Regions from separate parts of the Pantoea sp. USHLN298 genome, predicted to be linked through region 2. Evidence: predicted binding sites of a transcription regulator. Region 2 holds the regulator's gene; each other region holds the start of a gene.
The links. Region 2 encodes PhoB, which activates phosphate uptake and scavenging genes when phosphate is short. Its sites were predicted from a motif close to CTGTCATAAAACTGNCNNAT; they were not measured.
Positions count from the first base shown of each region.

Region 1 (4,706 bases), on a different contig from region 2:
GCCCAGCGGCGTACCGAAAAAGGTGGACCAGAAAATCAGCAGTCCGCTGCCCGCTAAGGCGTTGGCCAGACCGCCGCCGGCGGTATTCGGTGGCGGCGTTGATTCGGTAAACAGCGACCACGACAGCCCATCAAGGCCGCGCGATACGGTGGTAAACAGGATCCACACCAGCCAGAACAGGCCAAAGGCCATGGTCAGCAGCGACAGCGTCAGCGCTATCTTGTTTTTGGTGCTGCGCCAGGACTGCATCTTACGCCGGGATGCGTCCAGTTCGGCGCGCGCCTGAACTTCAATCGTGGTCATGATCGCGCTCCTTCACTTTTCGCCAGCCGCATAATCATCAGTTTTGAAATCGCCAGCACGATAAAGGTAATCACAAACAGAATCAGGCCCAGCTCCATCAGTGCCGCTACGTGCACGCCGGACTCCGCTTCAGCGAACTCATTGGCGAGGGCGGAGGTGATGCTGTTGCCCGGCATAAACAGCGACGGGCTGTCGAGCTGGTAGGTGTTGCCGATAATGAAGGTCACCGCCATGGTTTCACCCAGTGCGCGGCCCAGACCCAGCATCACGCCACCAATCACGCCATTTTTGGTGAACGGCAGGACGATGCGCCAGATCACTTCCCAGGTGGTGCAGCCGATGCCGTAGGCAGACTCTTTCATCATCACCGGCGTCTGCTCAAACACATCACGCATCACCGAAGCGATGTAGGGGATGATCATGATCGCCAGAATCACGCCGGCTGCCAGAATACCGATGCCGAACGCCGGGCCGGAGAACAGCTCACCGACAATCGGAATACCTGACATCACGTCGTTGACCGGCGTCTGGAAATATTCGGCAAACAGCGGGGCAAACACGAACAGGCCCCACATGCCGTAGACGATGCTGGGGATCGCAGCCAGCAGCTCGATGGCGGTGCCCAGCGGACGTCGCAGCCAGCCTGGCGCCAGTTCGGTCAGGAACAGCGCGATACCAAAACTCACCGGCACCGCAATAATCAGCGCGATGATTGAGGTGACGAGGGTGCCGTAAATCGGTACCAGCGCACCAAACTGTTCGTTGGGTGCATCCCAGGTTTTGGTCCACAAAAAGGAGAAACCAAACTTCTGAATGCTTGGCCACGAGGAGATGATCAGGGAGACGATAATGCCGCCCATCAGTAACAGCACAATCAGCGCAGCCAGTTTAACCAGCGCACCGAAAATTCTGTCACCTTGCTTGCCTGGGGCTTTGAATGCCGGCTTGGTTGCAGCCATAGAAGTCTCAGTCTTCAGGAGTTATCAGGGCGGCAGTGCGCCGCCCGTTGGGTCTGACCGAACCGCAGTCCGGTCAGGGTCGGTCAATTACTGATAAAGCGCCTTACCAGAACTGTCTTTGATATTGGCTTTCCAGGCAGCGCGAATCTGTTCGGTCACGCTCTCTGGCAGGGCGGCATAATCCAGCGCGGTGGCGGTTTTGCTGCCATTTTTGTAAGCCCAGTCAAAGAACTTCAGCACTTCGCTGCCTTTGGCCGCATTAGCCTGATCTTTGTAAACCAGGATAAAGGTGGTTGAAGAGATTGGCCAGGCATCCGCGCCTTTCTGGAAGGTCAGGTCCTGAGCAAAAGATTGGCTCCAGTCAGCCCCTTTCGCCGCGTTGCTGAAGCTGGTTTCGCTTGGTGCGACCGGCTTGCCGTCGGCATCCATCAGTTTGGTGTAGGTCAGGTTGTTCTGTTTGGCGTAAGCGTATTCCACATAGCCGATTGAACCTGGCAGACGCTGAACAAAGGCGGCCACGCCGTCATTGCCTTTACCGCCCAGACCGACCGGCCAGTTTACGGTGTTGCCTTTACCAATTTTGCTGTTCCAGTCCGGGTTCACTTTCGCCAGGTAGCTGGTGAAGACAAACGAGGTGCCGGAACCATCGGCGCGGCGTACCACGTTGATGTTGGTGTCTGGCAGTTTCACGCCCGGATTGAGCTTAGCGATCGCCGGATCGTTCCACTTTTTGATGGTGCCGAGGTAGATGTCGCCGACGGTTTTGCCATCCAGCGTCAGTTCACCCGATTTGATACCCGGCAGGTTAACCGCCAGTACCACACCGCCGATCACGGTCGGGAACTGGAACAGGCCATTTTTCTGCAGATCTTCATCTTTCATTGGCGCATCGGACGCACCGAAATCGACGGTTTTGGCGATGATTTGTTTCACGCCGCCAGATGAACCGATGCCCTGGTAGTTAATCTTGCTACCGGTGGCTTGCTGATACTCTGCTGCCCACTTGGCATAAACCGGCGCCGGGAATGTCCCGCCTGCGCCCGTCAGATCGGTGGCCGCAAAAGCAGATACCGCGCTGACTGCAAAGGTGGCGGCGAGGATTCGGGCTACGGTGCTACGCATCAGTGTCATGTTCCCTCCAGGGGAGAAAATTCAGGCTCGGGGCCGTTTTAGTAAGAGTCAGTGATTGCTGCAGGAGGGAAAATAGGACAGTTTGATGACAGTGAAATGTACGAAATATGACAGTTATATGACAGTGGGCGAAAATGAAGCGGGCCCGCGACGGGGCCCACTTTGTTATTCCACGGTAACCGATTTCGCCAGGTTACGCGGCTGATCGACGTCGGTGCCTTTGATCAGGGCGACGTGATAGGAGAGTAACTGCAACGGCACGGTGTAGAAGATTGGCGCAATCACCTCTTCAACGTGCGGGAGCGGGATAATCTTCATCCCGTCACTGTCGCTGAAGCCCGCATCCTGATCGGCAAACACATAGAGCAGACCGCCGCGCGCGCGCACCTCTTCGATATTGGATTTCAGCTTCTCCAGCAGTTCGTTGTTGGGCGCGACCACGATCACCGGCATATCGGCGTCAATCAGCGCCAGCGGGCCGTGCTTCAGCTCGCCGGCCGCATAGGCTTCAGCGTGAATGTAGGAGATTTCCTTGAGCTTCAGCGCCCCTTCCATGGCGATCGGGTATTGATCGCCACGACCAAGGAACAGCGCATGATGCTTATCCGAGAAGCCTTCCGCCAGGTTTTCAATCAGCTTATCCTGCGCCAGCATCTGCTCAATCCGGCCTGGCAGCGCCTGCAGCGCATGGACAATCTCATGCTCTTTTTCCGCCGCCATGCCTTTCAGCCGACCCAGTTTCGCCACCAGCATCAGCAATACCGCCAGTTGGGTGGTAAAGGCTTTGGTTGAGGCGACCCCAATTTCGGTGCCCGCTTTGGTCATCAGCGCCAGATCGGATTCCCGCACCAGCGAAGAACCCGCCACGTTACACACTGCCAGCGAGCCGAGGTAGCCCAGCTCTTTGGAGAGGCGCAGCGCCGCCAGAGTATCGGCGGTTTCACCCGATTGCGATAAGGTGATCAGCAGGCTGTTTTTCCGCACCGCGGATTTGCGGTAGCGAAACTCAGAGGCGATCTCAACGTCGCACGGGATGTTTGCCAGCGACTCAAACCAGTAGCGTGACACCATGCCGGAGTTGTAGGAGGTGCCGCAGGCGATGATCTGGATATGCTCCACCTGGCTTAGCAGCGTTTCCGCGCCTGCGCCCAGCTCGCTGAGGTCAACTTTGCCCTGACTGAAGCGCCCGCTCAGGGTGCTTTTCAGCGCAATCGGCTGCTCGTAGATCTCTTTCTGCATGTAATGACGGTAGATACCTTTATCACCGGCATCATATTGCAGATTCGACTCGATTTCGGCGCGCGTGACCGGCTGACCGGCGCGATCCACAATCGTCACATCGCGACGGCTGATTTCCGCGATATCGCCCTCTTCCAGATAGATGAAGCGCCGCGTTACCGGCAGCAGCGCCAGCTGATCGGAAGCAATAAAGTTCTCACCCACGCCGCGGCCAATCACCAGCGGGCTGCCGGAACGAGCCGCCACCAGCAGCGACGGATCGCGGCTGTCCATGATCACCATGCCATAGGCACCGCGCAGTTGCGGAATGACGCGCAGCACCACCTCACGCAGCGTACCGCCCTGTTTCTGCTCCCAGTGCACCAGGTGCGCCACCACTTCGGTGTCGGTTTCCGAGACAAAAACGTAGCCACGCGCGATCAGCTCAGCGCGCAGCGGCTCATGGTTTTCAATAATGCCGTTGTGCACGATAACGATGTGCTCTGAAACGTGCGGATGCGCATTGGCTTCCGACGGTTCGCCGTGCGTTGCCCAGCGCGTATGGGCGATACCGGTTCCGCCAATCAGCGGCTGCTGTTCGGCAGCCTCGGCCAGCTTCTGCACTTTCCCTAAACGTCGCAGGCGCGTAACGTGCCCCTGACGATCGACCACGGCCAGACCGGCCGAATCATATCCGCGATATTCAAGACGACGCAGGCCTTCCAGCAGAATTTCTGCGATATCGCGTTGCGCTACTGCACCAACAATTCCACACATAATGATGTTTTCCTGACTACATGGCTGTTCGCCACTTTCGTTGTCATGCGACCTGATATCCGGCTTTGCCGGTTCCCCGAGCCTTGTAGAGAGTGGGGATTATAGTTTTGGCACTGCATCGGCCCGCGCGAAGCGGGCCGTTAAAATTATTTTTTCTTCTGCGGACGCTGCCACGCTGCTTTGTGGTTCTGCTCTTTGCGGTTATAGACCAGACCGGCTTCGGTGACATCTTTCATGATGGTAGTACCGGCGGCAATCGTAGCGCCGGCCGCCACGCTGACCGGGGCCACCAGCTGCGTATCGGAACCGACAAACACG
Region 1 is NZ_JBBCRO010000008.1:233,532-238,237, forward strand. Features, by position in the region: gene pstA (phosphate ABC transporter permease PstA) at 1-303, opposite strand, end outside; gene pstC (phosphate ABC transporter permease PstC) at 300-1,262, opposite strand; gene pstS (phosphate ABC transporter substrate-binding protein PstS) at 1,350-2,393, opposite strand; gene glmS (glutamine--fructose-6-phosphate transaminase (isomerizing)) at 2,559-4,388, opposite strand; gene glmU (bifunctional UDP-N-acetylglucosamine diphosphorylase/glucosamine-1-phosphate N-acetyltransferase GlmU) at 4,535-4,706, opposite strand, start outside.
Region 1: the regulator PhoB is predicted to act here: its motif matches at 2,499-2,518, upstream of pstS (phosphate ABC transporter substrate-binding protein PstS).

Region 2 (4,706 bases):
GCGACCAGCGGCGGTAACGGCTTACCCGGTGCCTTGTTGACGTAGAGATAGAGCGGACGCGCCCACGGATAGCGGCCGCTGCGGATCGCTTCCGCATCGGGTGGCACAGCTTCGCCCTGCGGGTTAACCACCGACAGCATCTTTACGCCGCTGAGATGGAAGCCAAAACTGGCGTAGCCAATGCTGCGGGGATTGCCGGCCACCGCCTGCACCACCGCCGCCGATCCGGGAAATTCCGCGACGTCGTTGCGAAAATCGCCCTGACAGAGCACCTGCTGCTTGAAGAAACCCCAGGTGCCCGAGGCGGAGTTGCGGCCGTAGCGCTGGATGGGTCGTCGGGCCCACCCGGCGCCCTGGGCACCGAGATCGCCCCAGCGCTGCGGCACTGACGTTGCGCCGCACAGTCGGGTAATGGAGAAGATGGCGTCGAGCTGACGCGGCGTGATCTGCTGTAGCGGGTTGCGCTGATTCACCACCACCACCAGCGCATCCATGGCCACCGGCACCGCCAGCGGCGGATAACCATAGCGCGCTTCAAACGCCTGACGCTCATCTGCCTGCATCGGCCGGCTCATCGGGCCGAGCTGCGCGGCGCCAGCCGCCAGCGCCGTGGGTGCGGTCGAGGAGCCGGATGCCTGCACCTGCACATTAACCCCCGGTGCCTGTCGGCTGAAATCTTCACCCCACAGCGTCATCAGATAACCGAGGGTATCGGAGCCAACGCTGCTGAGGTTGCCCGACAGCGCGCCGGACTGTGCCAGCGCCATGCCCGGCAGCAGCGTAACGATCAATAAAAGAAAGAGGCGCATCAGGGAGATCCGGCAGCGATTAATGAACGGCATTCTCCTGCATCCCACCGCTGACAATCAACCTTGCTGGCAGGGTAAAGGTAAAACAGGTCTCCTGATGCGGCACGCTGGTGATATCCAGCCGCGCATTATGGTGGCTCAGGGCATGTTTCACGATCGCCAGCCCCAGCCCGCTGCCGCCGGTGGCGCGCGATCGCGCTTTATCGACCCGGTAGAAGCGCTCGGTGAGACGGGGAATATGTTCCGCGGCGATGCCCGGTCCATTGTCGCAGACCCGGAAGGTGGCGCCCTGCTTGCTGCGCAGCCAGCTGATATCGATGCGGGTACCGTCTGGCGTGTGGTTCACCGCGTTGTAGACCAGATTGGAGATAGCACTGCGCAGCTGCTCATCGTTGCCGAACACTTTCAGATGCGGGTCGGTATGGAAATGGAGGTCGTGCCGCCCGTTGCTCAGGGTCGCGGCCTCATGCTGCAGCAGCTTCAGCATCACCGGCACGTCAACCTTCTCTTTCAGGTCGATCGCCGGTGCGGCTTCAATTCGCGACAGCGTCAGCAGCTGTTTGACCAGGCTGTCCATGCGGCGCGTCTGCTCCGACATGGTGTGCAGCGCTTTGCCGCGCGAACGCTCGTTCATCACCGAGTCGTTCATCATCTCCAGATAGCCCTGCAGCACCGTCAGCGGAGTCCGCAGCTCATGGCTGACGTTGGCAAAGAAATTACGCCGCGCGCCTTCCAGCTGATGCATCTGCGTCACGTCGCGCGCCACCAGCAGCCACTGCCCTTCGCTGTAGGGCATGACGCGAAACTCCATGTGATACTGGTTATTCAGCACCAGCGTTAACGGCTTATCGAAATCACGCTGGCGGATATAGCGCGAGAACTCCGGGTAACGCAGCAGGTTAAGGATGTTCTGGCCATTATCTTCCGGCCAGCGTAGCCCGAGATGCTGTTGCGCCAGCCCGTTGCACCAGAAGATGGTGCCCTCTTCGGTGGTGAGGATCACCGCATCCGGCAGCGACTCGGCGCCGCTGCGAAAGCGTTTAATCAGGTTGCCGAGCTCACGCCGCCGCCGCCGGTTGCGTAACTGCATCTGATAAAGCCCGTAAAACAGCGGTTCCCAGCTGGCGCGTCCGGCAGGCGGCGTCATGGTACGATCGAGCCACAACCAGTGCGACAGCCGCATCAGGTTGTGAAAATGCCACAGCAGCACCGCCAGCACGCTCAGCAGCAGCCACCACGGCAGATAGCCGAACAGCAGACCGAGCAGCAACGCAGGCAAACAGGCCAGCAGCAGTTCTGACAGTAATCTCTTCCAGGAGAGGCGTTCCAGCACGGTGAAAACTCCGTTTAGTAGCGGGCAGAGAAACGATACCCTGTTCCACGGACGGTTTGTACCATGCGATCGTGGCCGGAGACTTCCAGCGCTTTACGTAAACGGCGAATGTGAACATCGACGGTGCGATCTTCAACATACACATTGGTGCCCCAGACGTGGTTCAGCAACTGTTCGCGGCTGTAGACCCGCTCCGGGTGCGTCATAAAGAAGTGCAGCAGTTTGTATTCGGTCGGTCCCATTTCCAGCGGCGTGGTTTCCGACATCACCCGATGCGAGGAGGGGTCCAGACTCAGCCCCTGCATCTCAATCACCTCTTCCACCGCCATCGGAGAGATACGGCGCATGACCGCTTTGATGCGCGCCATCAGCTCTTTCGGCGAAAAAGGCTTGGTGATGTAATCGTCAGCACCGACTTCCAGCCCGCGCACCCGGTCTTCCTCTTCACCGCGGGCGGTCAGCATCATCACCGGGATATCACGGGTCATCGCTTCGCGTTTCAGGTGTTTGATAAACTGAATGCCGCTGCCGCCAGGTAACATCCAGTCCAGCAGGATCAGATCGGGCCAGGGTTCAATCAGCTTACCCACTGCGCTGTCATAATCTTCCGCCTCGATTGGCTGATAGTCGTTCTGCTCCAGAACAAAACACAACATTTCACGGATTGGGGCTTCATCTTCCACAACCAAAATGCGCTTAGCCATTATTACTCCTGCTGATATGACGGCTGTCACTGAGATTCGCGGCGCCATTATGCGTCAGATTTGTGACACTTTTATGAAAAACATAACCCGCCTGTAACCCCGTTGGTAATCATTTATGACAGCGCAGCGACAATTTTTTGCTTTGGCCGCAGAGCCAGTATAATCGCCGGGCGAATCACAACGGCAGGGACTCTTATGCGCATCATTCATACTGCGGACTGGCATCTGGGGCAGTTCTTTTACAACAAAAGTCGGGCGGCGGAACATCAGGCGTTTCTCGACTGGCTGTTGATCCAGATTGAACAGCATCAGGTGGATGCGTTAATCGTCGCCGGCGATCTGTTCGATACCGGCACCCCGCCCAGCTACGCGCGCGAAATGTTCAACCGCTTTGTGGTGGCGCTGCAACCCAGCGGCTGCCAGCTGATTGTGCTGGCGGGTAATCACGACTCGGTGGCGACGCTCAATGAGTCGCGCGAGCTGCTCGCCTGTCTGAATACCCGGGTGATCGCCACGCCGCAGGCGGAGAGTGACGTGATGGTGCTCACTACCCGTCAGGGCGAACCGGGCGTGCGGCTGTGCGCCATTCCTTACCTGCGACCGCGCGACATCCTGCGCAGCCGCGCCGGTCAGTCCGGACGTGACAAGCAGACGTCGCTGCTGGAGGCGATTGCTCACCACTATCAGCAGCGCGTTGCCGCCGCACGGGCGCTGGAGCCGGCACTGCCGATCGTGGCGACCGGCCATCTCACCACCGTCGGCGTCAGCCAGAGCGACTCGGTGCGTGACATCTATATCGGCACGCTGGACGCCTTTCCGGCCTCCGCCTTTCCGGACGCTGATTACATCGCGCTGGGCCACATTCATCGTGCTCAGCGGGTAGCGGGCAGTGAGCATATCCGCTACAGCGGCTCGCCGATTCCGCTCAGTTTTGATGAGCTGGGCAGTGAAAAAAGCGTCTTCCTGCTGGAATTTACCGCCAGCGGTCTGCAATCGGTGAGCCCGCTGGTGGTGCCGCAGGTGCAGCCAATGCAGGTGCTGAAAGGCTCGCTGGCGCAGATTGCGCAGCAGCTCAGCGCATTCAGCGACGTGCCGCAGGAAAAGCCGACCTGGCTGGATATCGAAGTCACGACCCAGGAGTACCTCAGCGATCTGCAGCGACAGGTGGAAACCCTGACCGCAGAACTGCCGGTGGAAGTCTTACTGTTACGCCGCAGCCGTGAGCAGCGTCAGCACAGCCTGGCGCGGCTGGATAACGAAACCCTGAGCGAGCTGAAAGTGGAAGAGGTGTTTGCCCGTCGGCTGGCGCTGGATAGCGAACTGCAGCCGCAGCAGATCGACCAGATGACCACGCTATTCCGCCAGACGCTGGCCGATATCGGGGAGCCACAATGAAGATCCTCACGCTACGCTTTAAAAACCTCAACGCACTGCGCGGCGAATGGTTTATCGATTTCCGTGCCGAACCCTTTGCCAGCAACGGCCTGTTCGCGATTACCGGCGCAACCGGCGCAGGCAAAACCACCCTGCTGGATGCTATTTGTCTGGCGCTCTATCACCAGACGCCGCGCCTCGGTGCCATTTCACAGAGTCAGAATGCGCTGATGACCCGCGACTGCGCCGAGTGTCTGGCCGAAGTCGAATTTGAGATCAAAGGCGAAGCCTGGCGCGCCTTCTGGAGCCAGAACCGCGCCCGCGGCACCGCCGACGGCAAACTGCAGGCACCACGGGTTGAGCTGGCGCGCTGTGCCGATGACACCATTGTCGCCGACAAGGTCGGCGACAAGCTCAGGCTGATCGAGACCCTCTCCGGTCTCGACTTTGAACGCTTTACCCGCTCTATGATGCTGTCACAGGGCC
Region 2 is NZ_JBBCRO010000001.1:100,830-105,535, reverse strand. Features, by position in the region: gene WFK59_RS00550 (PstS family phosphate ABC transporter substrate-binding protein) at 1-809, opposite strand, end outside; gene phoR (phosphate regulon sensor histidine kinase PhoR) at 829-2,142, opposite strand; gene phoB (phosphate response regulator transcription factor PhoB) at 2,157-2,846, opposite strand; gene sbcD (exonuclease subunit SbcD) at 3,042-4,241, shown strand; gene WFK59_RS00530 (AAA family ATPase) at 4,238-4,706, shown strand, end outside.

Region 3 (4,706 bases), on a different contig from region 2:
CATGTCGATGTGCACGGTGTTGATCAACTGACGCGCCGAGGACATCAGCTTGCTCCAGAAGTCCTGGTGATGACCACATACCACCAGATCGACGTCATACTTTTTAATCGCATCGACCAGTACCTGGCCGAGATCGCCACTGCCGCTCAGCGTCTCACTGATCGGGTAGCCGGCGGAATCAGACAGACCTTTCAGCGCCGAATGGGTCTCTTCGGAAATACGCTTCTGCATATCGCCAAGGTTGACATCAATCAGGCCGGTATAGAGGTCGGAATAGTTCACATCAACGTGGATCAGGGAAATTTTAGCGTCATAAGGGCGGGCCAGCGAAACGGCTTTATCCACCAGTAACTGACTTTCGGGAGAAAGGTCTACTGCAATCAGGATATGTTTATAAGCCATGATAAAACTCCTTTCACGAGATTAAGGATGGCATCCGGTGTTCCTGCCGCGTCACAGCGTAGCGAAATCCTTTGCGCGAACGGGCGATGAGCGCCACCAAAGTGTGTACCTGCGCTGCAGGTGACGATGTTGTTATGTCTCTGAGTATAGCCTTCTCTGGTGGCAAATGCTGCTGTTGCCGCCTGGCTTGTGAATAAGATCAACGATGCGGCAATTTTACTCGCCCCGAACGAAAAACATCGCTGGAAAAAATTTAAACATTTCTCCTACACTGAAAAAAGGCGGTCTGGTTTGTTTCCGCCCAGGCGTTCATAACACTATCGCAGTCCGGTAATTCAGTGGTTGGCTATTTCTGTGGGCGTGCTCAGCGTTTTCCCGCTGCGTCTGTTCCTGCGGCTCCAGCCAGGAGGGGAGAATATGATCAGCACTATCGCGCTTTTTTGGGCTCTTTGTGTGGTGTGTATTGTGAATATGGCGCGCTATTTTTCGTCACTGCGCGCCCTGCTGGCGGTGTTACGTGGGTGCGATCCGCTGTTGTATCAGTACGTCGACGGTGCGGGATTCTTCACCTCACACGGTCAGCCCAGCAAACAGGTGCGGCTGGTGACCTATATCTGGGCGAAACGCTATCTTGATCATCATGATGACGAATTTATTCGGCGCTGCGAGCGGGTGCGTGGACAGTTTATGCTGACCAGCGCGCTGTGCGGACTGGTAGTGATCAGTCTGGTGGCGATGGCCATCTGGCATTAAAAAGGGCGACTTGCGTCGCCCTCGGGTATCACTGGTTTCTGGTGTTACACCAGTTTTAACGCAATCCAGTAGAGCGAGCCTGACAGCACAATACAAACCGGCAGCGTGAAGATCCACGCCATGGCGATGTTCTTGATGGTCCGACTCTGCAATCCGCCACCGTCAACCAGCATAGTACCGGCAACCGATGAGGAGAGGATGTGGGTGGTGGAAACCGGCATTCCGGTGTAGCTGGCGACGCCGATAGAGAGCGCTGCCGTTACCTGCGCCGACATCCCTTGCGCATAGGTCATGCCTTTCTTACCGATCTTCTCACCGATGGTGGTGGCAACACGACGCCAGCCAATCATGGTACCGGTGCCCAGCGCTAACGCGACGGCGACGATAATCCAGACCGGCGCATACTCAATAGTGCCCAGCAGATCGCTTTTCAGCTTATTGAGGAAGCGCTGATCCTCCGGGGTGGTTTCCGGCAGTTTGGCCGCTTTGTCGGCGGTATCAGAGATACACAGCAGCAGACGACGCATCTGACCGCGTTGATCAACCGTCAGCTGATCGTAGCTTTGCAGATTATTCAGCAGCCCCTGCGCGCGCTGAACCGCCTGTAACGCGCGAGCGCTGTCACAGTGGAACTCTTTCGGGCTGGATGACGGCACTTCTTCCGGCGTCGGCAGCTTAGGCGGAGCCATCTGGATAATATGGGTCAGCGAGGCGTTGTGCTGCTGATAATATTGCTCCAGATGATTGACCGCATCGCGGGTCCGGGTGATGTCATAGCCAGAGGCATTCATGTTCACCACGAAGCCAGCCGGCGCGACGCCAATCAACACCAGCATAATCAGGCCGATGCCTTTCTGGCCGTCATTCGCGCCATGCGAATAGCTGACGCCAATCGCCGAAACAATCAGCGCAATACGGGTCCAGAACGGCGGCTTTTTCTTGCCGTCGATCTTCTCGCGGTCGGCGGGCGTCATATGGATGCGGGCACGCTTTTTGGTGCTGCTCCAGTAGCGACGCAGAATAAAGATTAAGCCGCCCGCAATCACCAGGCCGACAATCGGCGACAGGATCAGCGACAGGAAGATGTTCAGGACTTTCGGGATGTTGAGCGCATCAACCACCGAGGTACCGGTCATCAGGGCGTTGGTCAGACCGATACCAATAATGGCGCCGATCAGGGTATGGGAGCTGGAGGCCGGCAGACCCAGATACCAGGTGCCGAGATTCCAGATGATCGCCGCCAGCAGCATAGAAAACACCATGGCGAGACCGTGAGCCGATCCAACATTCAACAACAGATCGGTGGGAAGCATATGAACAATGGCATAGGCGACACTCAATCCACCGAGTAGCACGCCAAAGAAGTTAAATACACCCGCCATTACCACAGCAAGCTGGGCACGCATGGCACGCGTATAGATGACCGTCGCAACTGCGTTGGCCGTGTCGTGGAAACCGTTGATTGCTTCGTAAAACAATACAAACAGCAGGGCAAGAACCAATAACAGGCCAGTACTGAGGTCGAGACCAGCAAACAGATGTAGCATAAACGTTACGCCATTTTTGGAGGACATGAACGCGGCGCATTATCCGCGACAACGTGCTGTATGGGAAAGGAAAATATAGTCTTAATTTGACCTTTAGCAGTAACGCACCTGACTTAAAGGGTTAAAAAGCTCCAGATATTAGCTAGTTACATTATGACACATTTACGGCAAATTTTTGACGCTGGCGTCTCAGTGAGCAGATCACTACAATCTGCGCCTTTCCGATTAAGTGAGTGAACCGCCGTGGAACAGTTTGACGTTATCATCATTGGAGCCGGTGCCGCAGGGCTGTTCTGTGCCGCCCAGGCCGGACAGCGCGGGCGTCGCGTCTTGCTGCTGGATAACGGCAAAAAGCCGGGACGTAAGATTCTGATGTCGGGCGGAGGACGCTGCAACTTCACCAATCTCTATACTGAACCGGCGGCCTATCTGTCGCACAATCCTCATTTCTGTAAATCGGCGCTGGCGCGCTATACCCAGTGGGATTTTATCGATCTGGTCAATCGTCACGGCATTGCCTGGCATGAGAAAACCCTCGGCCAGCTGTTTTGCGATGAGTCCGCGCAGCAGATTGTCGATCTGCTGATGGCCGAGTGCGAAAAGGGCAACGTGACGCTGCGGCTGCGCAGTGAAGTGCTGAACGTGGCGCGTGACGACAGCGGTTATACCCTGCAGCTGAACGGCAGCACGGTACAGGCGGAAAAGCTGGTGATTGCCAGCGGCGGCCTGTCGATGCCCGGCCTGGGCGCAACGCCGTTCGGCTATAAAATCGCGGAACAGTTTGGCCTCAACGTCTTCCCGACACGCGCGGCGCTGGTGCCCTTTACCCTGCATAAACCGCTGCTGGAACAGCTGCAGACCCTGTCTGGCGTGGCGCTGGAGACCACCATTGACGCGCAGGATGGCACCCGCTTTAAAGAGGCGATGCTGTTTACCCATCGCGGCCTCTCTGGCCCGGCGGTATTGCAAATCTCCAGCTACTGGCTGCCAGGTGAGTTCGTCACCATCGATCTGTCACCCGCGACGCCGTTGGATGCCTTCCTGACCGTCCAGCGTGAGGCGCATCCTAACCTCAGCCTGAAGAACAGCCTGGCGAAAATTCTGCCGAAGCGGCTGGTGGAAGTGTTGCAGACGCTGAAAGTGGTGCCGGATATCACGCTGAAGCAGCTCAACAGCCGGCAGCAGGCGGAGCTGGTCGGGACGCTGCACGCCTGGCGTATTCAGCCCAACGGCACCGAAGGCTATCGCACCGCCGAGGTAACACTGGGCGGCGTCGATACCACCCAACTCTCCTCGAAAACCATGGAAGCGCGGGCCGTACCGGGGCTCTATTTTATTGGGGAGGTTGCGGATGTGACCGGCTGGCTGGGTGGCTATAATTTCCAGTGGGCGTGGAGTTCCGCCTGGGCGTGCGCCCAGGCGTTGTAACGCGCGTTTACCAGCGCTGATGGACGTGAGGCGCGATCTTCTCCTGATAGATCTGCTTCAGCGCCGTCATGGTATCCGCAGAGAGCGCATCGACGTCGCTGGCGCGGGCATTGGCTTCCGCCTGTTGGCGGTTTTTCGCGCCAGGAATCACTACGCTGACATCCTCGTTCATCAGGATCCAGCGCAGCGCCAGCATCGCCATGGTGGTGTCGCCAGTGACATAGCGGCGAATCTCCTCGACCGCCTCCAGCGCTACCTCATACGGCACGCCGGAAAAGGTTTCGCCCTTATCAAACGCTTCGCCATTGCGGTTAAAGGCGCGATGGTCGTCGGCAGCAAACTGGCTGTCTGGCCCCATTTTGCCGGTCAGCAAGCCTGACGCCAGCGGCACACGGGCGATAATCCCGACATTACGCCGCTTCGCTTCACGCAGCAGTAGCTCCGCTGGTCGCTGGCGGAAGAGGTTGTAAATCAGCTGAATGGATGAGACGTTCGGAAACTCCAGCGCCTTCAATCCTTCCTCTACCTTTTCCACCGACACGCCGTAGTGACGGATTTTGCCGGCAGCCACCATCT
Region 3 is NZ_JBBCRO010000007.1:192,533-197,238, reverse strand. Features, by position in the region: gene uspA (universal stress protein UspA) at 1-402, opposite strand, end outside; gene uspB (universal stress protein UspB) at 820-1,155, shown strand; gene pitA (inorganic phosphate transporter PitA) at 1,200-2,702, opposite strand; gene WFK59_RS18865 (NAD(P)/FAD-dependent oxidoreductase) at 2,946-4,130, shown strand; gene WFK59_RS18860 (aldo/keto reductase) at 4,138-4,706, opposite strand, start outside.
Region 3: the regulator PhoB is predicted to act here: its motif matches at 2,854-2,873, upstream of pitA (inorganic phosphate transporter PitA).